Linked DNA regions of Kordia antarctica. The protein of the gene in region 1 interacts with the protein of each later gene in a pairwise test. Links are inferred from orthologs where the notes say so. Each region holds a gene or a part of one and is shown in the gene's direction. Other genes may lie near its edges.

The links.
Region 2: the proteins of gyrB (region 1) and gyrA interact in binary tests that used the Escherichia coli proteins (3 or more experiments, as listed by UniProt). The link is inferred for Kordia antarctica from one-to-one orthologs.

Annotation. Positions count from the first base shown.
Region 1 is NZ_CP019288.1:2,056,018-2,060,148, reverse strand. Bases 1-2,869 are described here. They hold gyrB (DNA topoisomerase (ATP-hydrolyzing) subunit B), read left to right. Parts: upstream 1-400; coding sequence 401-2,338; downstream 2,339-2,869. Other genes in these bases: IMCC3317_RS08240 (T9SS type A sorting domain-containing protein), read right to left, coding at 2,421-2,869; IMCC3317_RS08250 (T9SS type A sorting domain-containing protein), read right to left, coding at 1-11. Also shown: more of IMCC3317_RS08240, read right to left, coding at 2,870-3,161; IMCC3317_RS08235 (DUF6588 family protein), read left to right, coding at 3,396-4,131. UniProt on the Escherichia coli protein: DNA gyrase negatively supercoils closed circular double-stranded DNA in an ATP-dependent manner to maintain chromosomes in an underwound state.
Region 2 is NZ_CP019288.1:1,594,156-1,601,946, reverse strand. The notes cover bases 2,818-5,907. They hold gyrA (DNA gyrase subunit A), read left to right. Parts: upstream 2,818-3,137; coding sequence 3,138-5,678; downstream 5,679-5,907. Other genes in these bases: IMCC3317_RS06450 (tetratricopeptide repeat protein), read left to right, coding at 5,713-5,907; IMCC3317_RS06460 (ATP-dependent Clp protease ATP-binding subunit), read right to left, coding at 2,818-2,877. Also shown: IMCC3317_RS06465 (hypothetical protein), read right to left, coding at 1-129; more of IMCC3317_RS06460, read right to left, coding at 322-2,817; more of IMCC3317_RS06450, read left to right, coding at 5,908-6,999; IMCC3317_RS06445 (C40 family peptidase), read right to left, coding at 7,641-7,791. UniProt on the Escherichia coli protein: A type II topoisomerase that negatively supercoils closed circular double-stranded (ds) DNA in an ATP-dependent manner to maintain chromosomes in an underwound state.

The DNA of each region.
Region 1 (4,131 bases):
TTTGTTTTCATTGATTAATATTTAGTAGAATAGTTGTTAGTGACGTAAAATTACTAAAAACAATAGGTATGCATGTGAAAAAATGCATTTTTCTGTTGATAAAAAGGGATTTACAGGTGTTTTTACTTAAAAAACGAACGTCAAAATATCGCTTCTACGGGCTTGGTTTATTTCTCTTTCATACAGGAAGAAAAAAACGGTTTCAAAATAGCGTAAAAGCTGTTTTAAGACATTTTAAGCAGTTTTCTGCAAAAAGGTCAAATGTTAATAACTATTTAAAAAGCAGCTTAAAAGTGTTTAAAAATGAATTTATGAAGTCTTATATTTGTTTGTTTAACAACAGAATGAATAAGAACGTTTTACGCAGTTCTAAAACTATAAAAATTTAAGCAAAACATATATGAGCGAAGAAAAGAAAGATCAATATTCTGCTGATAGTATACAGGCATTAGAAGGAATGGAGCATGTACGTATGCGTCCTTCCATGTATATTGGAGATGTTGGTACACGCGGATTACATCATTTAGTATATGAAGTTGTCGATAATTCTATTGATGAAGCACTAGCAGGTCATTGCGACGTTATAAGCGTTGTAATCAATGAAGATAACTCCATTACGACTGAAGATAATGGGCGTGGTATTCCAATTGGGATTCACAAAAAAGAAGGTGTTTCGGCATTAGAAGTTGTAATGACGAAAATTGGTGCTGGTGGAAAATTTGATAAAGATTCCTATAAAGTATCTGGTGGATTGCACGGAGTTGGTGTATCGGTTGTAAATGCCCTTTCTACTCACTTAAAAGCAACAGTTTTTAGAGAAGGAAAAGTTTGGGAACAAGAATATGAACGCGGAAAACCTTTATATCCAACAAAAGCAGTTGGAGATTCTGATAAAACTGGTACGGTAGTAATGTTTAGACCAGATGCGTCTATATTTACACAAACTTTAGAATACAACTACGAAACCATCGCAAATCGTATGCGCGAATTGTCATACCTTAACAAAGGAATCACAATCACACTTACGGATAAACGTAACAAAGACGAAAAAGGAGAATTTGTCCATGAAGTTTTTCATTCTACCGAAGGATTAAAAGAATTTATAAGATATTTAGACGGAAACCGTGTACAAATCATTAGCGATGTAATTGCTTTTGAAGGAGAGAAAAACGGAATTCCAGTTGAGGTTGCAATGACGTATAACACTTCGTATTCTGAAAATTTACATTCATATGTAAACAATATCAATACACACGAAGGTGGAACACACTTATCAGGATTTAGAAGAGGTTTAACGCATACGCTGAAAAAATATGCAGAAGGAACAGGATTATTAGACAAATTAAAGTTTGACATTGCTGGAGATGATTTCCGCGAAGGACTAACCGCAATTATTTCTGTAAAAGTCCAAGAGCCACAATTTGAAGGACAAACCAAAACAAAATTAGGAAACCGTGAAGTATCTGCATCTGTAAGTCAGGCAGTATCAGAAATGCTAACGGATTACTTAGAAGAACATCCAGACGACGCTAAAACTATTGTGCAAAAAGTAGTGTTAGCTGCGCAAGCGCGTCATGCCGCACAAAAAGCGCGTGAAATGGTACAGCGTAAAACGGTGATGAGTATTGGAGGTTTGCCTGGGAAACTGAGTGACTGCTCTGAGCAAGATCCTGCAAAATGTGAAGTATTTCTTGTCGAGGGAGATTCGGCAGGTGGAACGGCAAAACAAGGTCGTGACCGTATGTTTCAAGCAATTTTACCATTACGTGGAAAAATCTTGAACGTAGAGAAAGCAATGAAGCACAAAGTTTTTGAAAACGAAGAAATCAAAAATATCTTTACAGCGCTTGGTGTAACTATCGGAACCGAAGAAGATAGTCAAGCATTAAACCTTTCAAAATTAAGATATCATAAAGTAGTGATTATGTGTGATGCCGATGTCGATGGATCGCATATTTCTACATTAATCCTAACATTCTTTTTCCGTTACATGAAAGAATTGATTGAAAACGGACACATTTACATTGCTGCGCCACCATTATATTTGGTTAAAAAAGGAGCAAAACGTAAATATGCTTGGAACGATCAAGAACGTGATGTTATTGTTGAAGAGTTTGGCGGAGGAGCAGGAATTCAACGCTACAAAGGTCTTGGGGAAATGAACGCAGAACAATTGTGGGACACAACCATGAATCCAGAATTCAGAACATTACGTAAAATAGTAATTGATAGTGGAGCAGAAGCAGACAGAGTATTCTCCATGTTAATGGGAGACGAAGTGCCGCCACGTAGAGAGTTTATTGAAAAAAATGCAGTCTATGCAAATATTGATGCGTAATAATCATATTTCATAAAAACAAAAAAATGCCTCTTTTATGGGGCATTTTTTTGTGCATTAAAGTGATGCTAAAAAAAACGAATCATTCTTTGATTAATCGAGAAATATGCGTGTCTCCATCTTTATAAATAGTTTTTATAAAATAAATTCCAGGTGACAAAAATGATACGTCTAAGGAATTTTCTTGATGTGAAATTTTTGTTTCAAAAATAGTTGAACCTACTAATGAGAGTATTTCTATTTTTTCTACCGAAAACCCTTTGAAATTAAAATATAATTTCTTTTTTACGGGATTGGGATACATCACAATGCTTTTTTTACGAAACTTTTCAAGTGAAAGTATATAGTTTCCATGTACAGCTCTATTTCCTTCAGGCGTGTCAATTATTAATGTTTTATTACCATTACCTTCATCAATAATCTCATAATCAAAGGTTCTTGGCGAATTATAATTTCCAACAATTATAGTATCTAAGTATTGAGCTTCGAGTGTACAATAGAAAAAACATAATCCTAGGCTTACAGCTAAATCTTGAACTATAAATGTATCTGGATTGATGGTAAGTGATGATGATGAATTGAAAGCATAATTGATATCACCTCCGTTCGCATAAAAATCATAATTATTAGGTGATGATTCAACGAACTGAATTCCTGGATGGTAACCTTGGTTTGATGGATGCGGTTGTGTCACATTAATAGTATTCCCGTCAATTACCATATAATGTAATGTCCACATGTTTCCGCCTCCAATTAAATCTTGTTGTGCAAATCCAAAAGAAAAACAAATGAATGCACATATTAATAAAGTAATTTTTTTCATGTCGCAAAATTTTTACATAAAGATACGAATAATATTTATTGAGAAAAATGCAGTGTTTGCACGTATTGATGCGTAAATAATATTTTTTTTAGAAAACCATATCAAAGGCAATTACGTATTTAAGTATGTAGTTGCCTTTCTTTTTCTTTAAAAATGTAAAAAAGGGGCAATTTCCTGTATGTATTGTAGTACGTATTCATTATTTTTATCGCTTTAAATTTAACCTAACGAATTATGAAAAAATTACAACTCCTATTCATTGCTTTTTTAGCAATATCACATGTAAATGCCCAAGAAAATATTAACGAATTACTTGCTGCAGGTATTGATGATGCAAAAAGATTTACGACAGATTACATTGCGCCGGCATCAGAAGGTTTGGCTTACGGAATTAACACAGGTTGGTTTAATAGTGCAAAGGCACCAAAACGTTTCGGTTTTGAAATTTCAATAGTTGGAAATATATCTCTTATAAAAGATGAGAAAAAAGAATTTCAACTGAACGTTGCAGATTATGAAAATATTCGATTTCCAGACAACAGTCCGTCAAAAACGGTTGCAACAGCTTTAGGTCACAATGAACCTGATGTTACGGTAATAGTTACCTATGATGATCCAGTTTTTGGGAGTCAAGAAGTTGAAATTACATTACCAACAGGAATCGGTTCAGAAAATGTAGACATTATACCAACAGCTTATGTTCAAGCTAGTTTCTCACCATTTAAAGGAACACAAGTCAAAGCACGTTTCTTTCCAAAAGTAGATTCAGAAGATGTTGATTTAAGTACGTATGGTTTTGGAATTCAACAAGAATTTACTTCATGGTTGCCAGCCGAAAAAGCAATTCCAGTCGCTATTTCTGGTCTGATTGCGTATACACATTTAGATGCAAATTATGATTTTACTGAATCTAGTAATGTTAATGGAAACAATCAGCAAGTAGCAACGGAAGTAAATACCTTTCTATTTC
Region 2 (7,791 bases), 460 kb from region 1 along the record:
AGTAATCATCATTTCAATTGTAACATGTTCTCCTTCATTAATCTCTACAACGACTAAATCGGTATACATATACAACGTTCCATATTCGAAAGTGTAGGTGTTTTTGAGTTGTTTTCCAGGGATATACATCTGCGATACTAGTTTGATTTGGAGGCTAAACTAGAAAATAACTATGCGTGCATACAATTTTTAGTGTTATTTGGAAGTAATTTAGATAAAATACCTATTTTCATCTTCAAACAACACGAAAACTAGTAAAAAGGTAAAATCCTACTTTGCTGTAAAGTAGGATTTTACCTTTTTGTAAGCTAAATCTTAGTTTTATGATTTAGCTGGTTTTTCAGCTTTTTCAATTTTAATAGTGAGTTCGTCATTTGTTTCATCTAAATCCATGAAGATTTTATCGCCTTCATGAATTTTTGAAGTAATGATTTCTTCTGCAAGTGCATCTTCAATATATTTTTGAATGGCTCTTTTTAAAGGTCTTGCACCATATTGTCTATCAAATCCTTTGTCAGCGATATAGTCTTTTGCTTTGTCGGTTAGTGACAAATCATATCCTAAACCTTCAATTCTAGCATATAATTTAGCAATTTCAATGTCAATAATTTTGTGAATGTGTTCACGTTCTAAGGCATTGAAAATAACAACATCGTCAATTCTGTTTAAAAATTCAGGAGCAAACGCTTTTTTCAACGCATTTTCAATCACACCTCTTGCATGATCGTCTGCTTGTGATTTTTGAGCATTCGTACCAAAACCAACACCAGCACCAAAATCTTTCAGTTTACGCGCACCAATATTTGATGTCATAATGATAATGGTATTTCTGAAATCAATTTTTCTTCCTAAACTGTCTGTTAAAAACCCATCATCTAATACTTGTAATAGCATATTGAATACATCTGGATGCGCTTTTTCAACCTCATCAAGCAAAATAACAGCATATGGTTTTCTTCTAACTTTTTCCGTTAGTTGTCCACCTTCTTCATATCCAACATATCCTGGAGGCGCACCAACTAAACGTGAAATCGCGAATTTTTCCATGTATTCACTCATGTCAATTCTGATCAAAGCTTCATCTGAATCAAATAACTCACTAGCCAATACCTTAGCTAACTGTGTTTTTCCAACTCCAGTTTGCCCTAAAAAGATAAATGAACCGATTGGTTTGTTTGGATCTTTAAGTCCTGCACGATTACGCTGAATCGCTTTTACAACTTTTCCAACGGCTTCGTCTTGTCCTATTACTTTTCCTTTGATTAATTCAGGAAGTTGTGCTAGTTTGTTACTTTCTTTTTGTGCAATTCTGTTCACAGGAATTCCTGTCATCATGGAAACTACATCAGCTACATTATCTTCACTTACAATTTCTTTGTGTTGTTTGGATTCTTCTTCCCACTTTTCTTGAGAAATTGCCAATTCTTTTTCAATACGTTTTTCGTCGTCTCTTAATTTGGCAGCTTCTTCATATTTCTGTTTTTTAACGACAGAATTTTTAAGTTCACGCACTTCTTCTAGTTGACGTTCTAAATCAAGAATTTGCTTAGGAACATCAATATTTATAATGTGAACTCTTGAACCTGCTTCATCCAAAGCATCAATAGCTTTGTCTGGCAAGAAACGATCGCTCATGTATCTATTTGTAAGCATAACACAGGCTCTAATAGCTTCTGGTGTGTAACGTACATTATGATGTTCTTCGTATTTATCTTTGATATTCTCTAGAATTTCTATCGTTTCATCTACCGTAGTAGGTTGAACCACCACTTTTTGGAAACGTCTTTCTAGTGCACCATCTTTTTCAATATGTTGTCTGTATTCGTCTAATGTTGTTGCTCCAATACATTGCAGTTCACCTCTTGCTAACGCAGGTTTAAACATGTTAGAAGCATCTAAACTTCCAGTTGCGCCACCAGCACCAACAATGGTATGAATTTCATCAATGAAGAGAATAATATCATCGTTCTTCTCCAATTCATTCATAACCGCTTTCATGCGTTCTTCAAACTGACCTCTGTATTTTGTTCCAGCTACTAAGCTTGCTAAGTCTAACGTAACGACTCTTTTATTGAATAAAATACGTGATACTTTGCGTTTTATGATTCTGTTTGCTAAACCTTCTGCAATGGCAGATTTACCAACACCAGGTTCTCCAATTAATATTGGATTGTTCTTTTTACGTCTACTCAAAATTTGAGAAACACGTTCTATTTCTTTTTCACGTCCAACAACAGGATCCAATTTTCCTTCTTCAGCCATAGCTGTTAAATCTCTTCCGAAATTGTCTAATACAGGTGTTTTGGATTTTTTATTGACTTTTCCGCCAGCATTAGAAGCTCCAAAAGGATTTTCTTTTGAAGGTTCTTGTGATCCACTATTGTCATCAGAATATGATTCTGAACGTGGAGTGTCTATATAATCGTCATCGTTTGTTATCATATACTTAAATTGTTCTTTAACATTATCATAATCCACTTTAAGCTTATTTAGTAGCTTTGTTGTCGGATCGTTTTCGTTTCGTAAGATGCACAATAATAAATGTGCGGTATTGATAGAAGAACTTTGAAAAAGTTTGGCTTCTAAAAATGTCGTTTTAAGCGCTCTTTCAGCTTGACGCGTTAAGTGTAAATTTCGCTTTTCGTTTGGAGCTACTGCCACATTTGGGTTTGCGGGACTTAGAATCTCTACTTTACGCCGCAAGTGAGTCAAATCCACTTCAAGTGCGTTTAAAATATTAATTGCTTTGCCATTTCCGTCTCTAAGAAGTCCAAGCATTAAGTGTTCTGTGCCAATAAAATCGTGGCCTAAACGCAGTGCTTCTTCTTTACTGTAGGCGATTACATCTTTTACTCTTGGGGAAAAATTATCATCCATAAATCTAGTTTCCTTTCGACCTTAAAATTAATATTTCAATACGGATAATACAAAAATTGTTCCGTGATGAAAGGTTATGTAAGCTAATAGACGAAAAAAAACTTCAAATTCAAAAATTATATTATTAAATTATCAAAAAAACTTATTAAAAATTGTTAATAAAAAAACGTTAAAATGCTTATTGAAATCATCTCTGAATACTAGCAAATGTTGTATATTGACCCGATTTGTAAAACTCGAAATATTAAAATATAAAATACATGGCAGAAGGAGAAAAATTAATCCCTATTAATATTGAAGATGAGATGAAGTCTGCTTACATCGATTATTCGATGTCAGTCATTGTGTCACGTGCGCTTCCAGATGTAAGAGATGGTATGAAACCCGTACATCGTAGAGTATTGTTTGGAATGCATGAACTCGGAGTTCGGTCTGGCTCGGCTCATAAGAAATCTGCAAGAATTGTTGGAGAAGTATTAGGTAAGTATCACCCACACGGAGATACATCTGTATACGACGCAATGGTTCGTATGGCGCAAGAATGGAGTTTGCGTTATATGCTAGTAGATGGACAAGGTAACTTCGGATCTATTGATGGAGATAGTCCTGCAGCAATGCGTTATACGGAAGCAAGAATGCGCAAGATAGCTGACGATATGTTGGCAGATATTGACAAAGACACCGTTGATCATTCTTTGAACTTTGATGACACCTTAAAAGAACCAACAGTATTGCCTACAAGAGTTCCAGGTTTGTTAATTAATGGAGCATCAGGGATTGCAGTTGGTATGGCAACAAATATGCCGCCACACAATTTATCAGAAGTTATTGATGGAATTCATGCGTATATTGAAAACAATGACATCGAAATTGATGAGTTGATTCAACACGTAAAAGCACCCGATTTTCCAACAGGTGGAATTATCTATGGATATGATGGTGTTCGTGAAGCGTTTAAAACAGGACGAGGAAAAGTTGTCATGCGTGCGAAAGCTACGATGGAAGAAGTGCAAGGTAGAGAATGTATTATTGTAACTGAAATTCCATATCAAGTCAATAAAGCAGACATGATTAAGAAAACTGCTGACTTGGTAAATGATAAAAAAATTGATGGTATTTCTACGATTCGTGATGAATCTGATAGAAAAGGAATGCGTATCGTTTATATCTTAAAGCGTGATGCGATTCCAAATATTGTCTTAAATACATTATATAAGTATACTGCATTACAATCATCATTCAGTGTAAATAATATTGCATTGGTTCATGGACGTCCACAATTATTGAATCTAAAAGAAATGATTCATCACTTTGTGGAACACAGACATGTAGTTGTAACGCGTAGAACTGAATATGAATTACGCAAAGCAGAAGAGCGCGCGCATATTTTAGAAGGTTTAATTATTGCATCTGATAATATTGATGAGGTAATTGCTATTATTAGAGGTTCGCAAAATGCTGAAGATGCTCGTAATAATTTGATCACACGTTTTGAATTGACAGAGATTCAAGCCAAAGCGATTGTGGAAATGCGTTTACGTCAGTTAACAGGTCTGGAACAAGACAAGTTACGTGGTGAGTACGACGACATCATGAAAAGCATTGACGATTACCGTGATATTTTGGCAAATAAGTCAAGAAGAATGGACATCATCAAAGAAGAACTTACGGTTATCAAAGATAAATACGGAGATGAAAGACGTTCGTTAATTGAATATGCTGGTGGAGATGTTAGTATTGAAGATTTAATTCCTGATGAAAAAGTAGTTATTACAATTTCGCATGCAGGATACATTAAGCGTACTTCATTAACAGAATATAAAGAACAAAATAGAGGTGGCGTTGGGCAAAAAGGAAGTGCAACTAGAAACGAAGATTTCTTAGAGCATCTATTTGTTGGAACCAATCACCAATATATGCTATTCTTTACGCAAAAAGGAAAATGTTTCTGGATGCGTGTATATGAAATTCCAGAAGGAAGTAAAGCATCTAAAGGAAGAGCAATTCAGAACTTAATCAACATTGAAAAAGATGATAAAGTAAAAGCATTCATCTGTACACAAAGTTTAAAAGATGATGAATATATTAATAGTCACTATGTGATTATGGCTACGAAGAAAGGTCAAGTGAAAAAGACACCTTTGGAGCAGTATTCTCGTCCACGTACCAATGGTATTAATGCAATTACCATTAAAGAAGGCGATGAACTGTTAGAAGCAAAGTTAACTACTGGAAACAGTCAAGTAATGTTAGCTGTAAAATCTGGAAAAGCAATTCGATTTGAAGAAGAGAAAACACGACCAATGGGAAGAAATGCTTCTGGTGTTCGTGGAATTAGACTCGCTAATGAAAAAGATGAAGTTATAGGAATGGTTGCTGTAAACGATATGGAAAGCAACATTTTAGTAGTTTCTGAAAATGGATATGGAAAACGATCTAGCTTAGAAGATTACCGAATTACGAACCGTGGTGGAAAAGGAGTAAAGACCATTTCTGTAACGGAAAAAACTGGAAAGTTGGTTGCGATTAAGAACGTAACGGACGATGATGGTTTAATGATTATCAACAAATCTGGTATTGCAATTCGTATGTCTGTTTCTGATTTAAGAGTAATGGGAAGAGCAACGCAAGGAGTTCGATTAATCAACATAAAAGGAAAAGATTCTATTGCAGCGGTAGCCAAAGTGAAGAATGAAGATGAGGATGAAGACGTTGAAGATGTTGAAAACACTGGTGTTACAGAAGATGGCACGGCTGTTGATATAGATGACAATAGTGACAACGAAACGGAAGAAGAATAATAACAAAAACCTCAATTATCTAAACATTTATAAAATGAAGAAAACAATTTTAATTTTCTCAGCAATGTTAATTACGGCATTTTCTTTTGCACAAAAGAAAGAATTAAGAGCCGTTGAGAAAGCATTGAAAAAAGGAAACACTACAGAAGCTAAAGCAACGTTATCTAGTATTTCATCTACAATAGAAAGTGCTGATGCAAAATACAAAGCACAATATTACTTTCTAAAAGGAAGAACGTATCAAGAACTTGCTGAAAAAGGAATGGATACGGATGCTTCTTTAAAAATAGCTGGTGATGCTTACAATAAATTATTTGCTTTTGAAAAAGAGCAAAAAGATTTTGAATACACCAAAGAAGCGAAGCCAATGTTGCAAACAATGATTAGTAAAATTGTTGAAAAAGCCATTGCCTCTCAAAAAGAAGAAAACTATAAGAAAGCTTCAGAGCTATTGTATTTATCGTATACATTACAGCCAGAAAATAAAAATTTCTTATACTTCGCGGCATCGAACTCAATTTCTGAAAAAGATTATGATACTGCTTTAAAGTATTATGTAGAGTTAAAAGAAACAGGATATACAGGTGAAGAAACTCAGTATTATGCTATTAATGTAGCAGACGGTAAAAAAGAATCGTTCGCAGAAAAAACATTAAGAGATGTATCTGTAAGAGTAAAATCACATTCAAATCCAACAGAAGAAAAAACAAAATCTAGATTACCAGAGATTGTAAAAAACATTTCTTGGATTTACACCAACCATATTGGTGACAATGAGAAAGCTTTAGCAGCCGTAGAAGATGCAATTGCAATGAATCCTAATGATGCTTCACTTTTATTGACAAAAGGAAACATCTACTACAAAATGGGAGATACTGCAAAATTCAAAGAAATCATGCAAGAAATCATTGCTAAAAACCCTAATGATGTAGATTCTTATTACAATATTGGTGTAATTAGTGCTGAAAATGGTGATGTTGAAGAGGCAAGAGCCGCATACAAAAAAGTACTAGAATTAGATCCTGGATATGTAAATGCAGCAATCAACTTATCTAAAACATACTTAGACGAGTCGTCAGATGTTGTTGATAAAATGAACGAACTAGGAAATTCATCAGCAGATAACAGAAAATATGATGAATACAAAGCGCAACAAACTGCATTGTATAGAAAGTCATTAGCAGTATTAGAAGGAATTTCTGAAAGTGTTCCCAATGATGTTAGTATCCTAAAGCAATTAAAAGGATTATATTCTTTCTTAGGAGAAAGTGAAAAAGTCAAAAAAGTGAAAGCTAAATTGGCTGAGTTAGGAGAGCAATAATCTAACAGAAATAATACATAAAAAAAGCCTCGTTAACTAGTTAACGAGGCTTTTTTATGTCTTGTAATTTTTTTATATGAGTAGTATTTATATCAAATGAATTTTAGACTGTAATTTTAAAGTTTGTTTGGTATTATTTAACCTGAGATCGATATAAGTTTACTCAAATGAAATTTTGAACATATTTCTAAAATAAGTGCTAAGTATTTGATTTTCTTTTTCTTTGTTCGTACAAAGAAAAGAAACAAAAGAAAGTGCGCTTTTAGTTCGTGTGATTTCTATTTTATATTTTGGAACTCATGAATCTTCGATTTCCAGAGGTATTTTTAGTTTTTCTTTCTGAAAAAAACTAAAACCGCATGAATTTTTCTAAATTTTCTCCAAGGATTCAAAAATTCTTAACGAAAAATCCCTGCTATACTGCGGAAAAGACAAAAAAAAACACTCTGAAATTTTATATCGAACTTACGTTATTTAAAATTATCAAAAATGTCTCAAAGTATACGTACTTTATTTGGTATAATACCTTGCCTGTAAAAATTATTATGGTGTATCAAGCGTTCAATATAAAGTCTATATTCTTGACTCTAAAAAACGGCTTGTACTGAGCGAAGTCGAAGTAAGCGGTCTTACATCTTTTATCAAACAATCTTCTTAATCACACGAAGTCTGTGTGTATGTCGTTTAGTTTCTACATTAAAAATTCCTGAATGATCTATGCGATCAATACGAACTTTTCCATGTGCGTGAATAATATAATTATCTTCCATAATGATTCCGACGTGAATAATA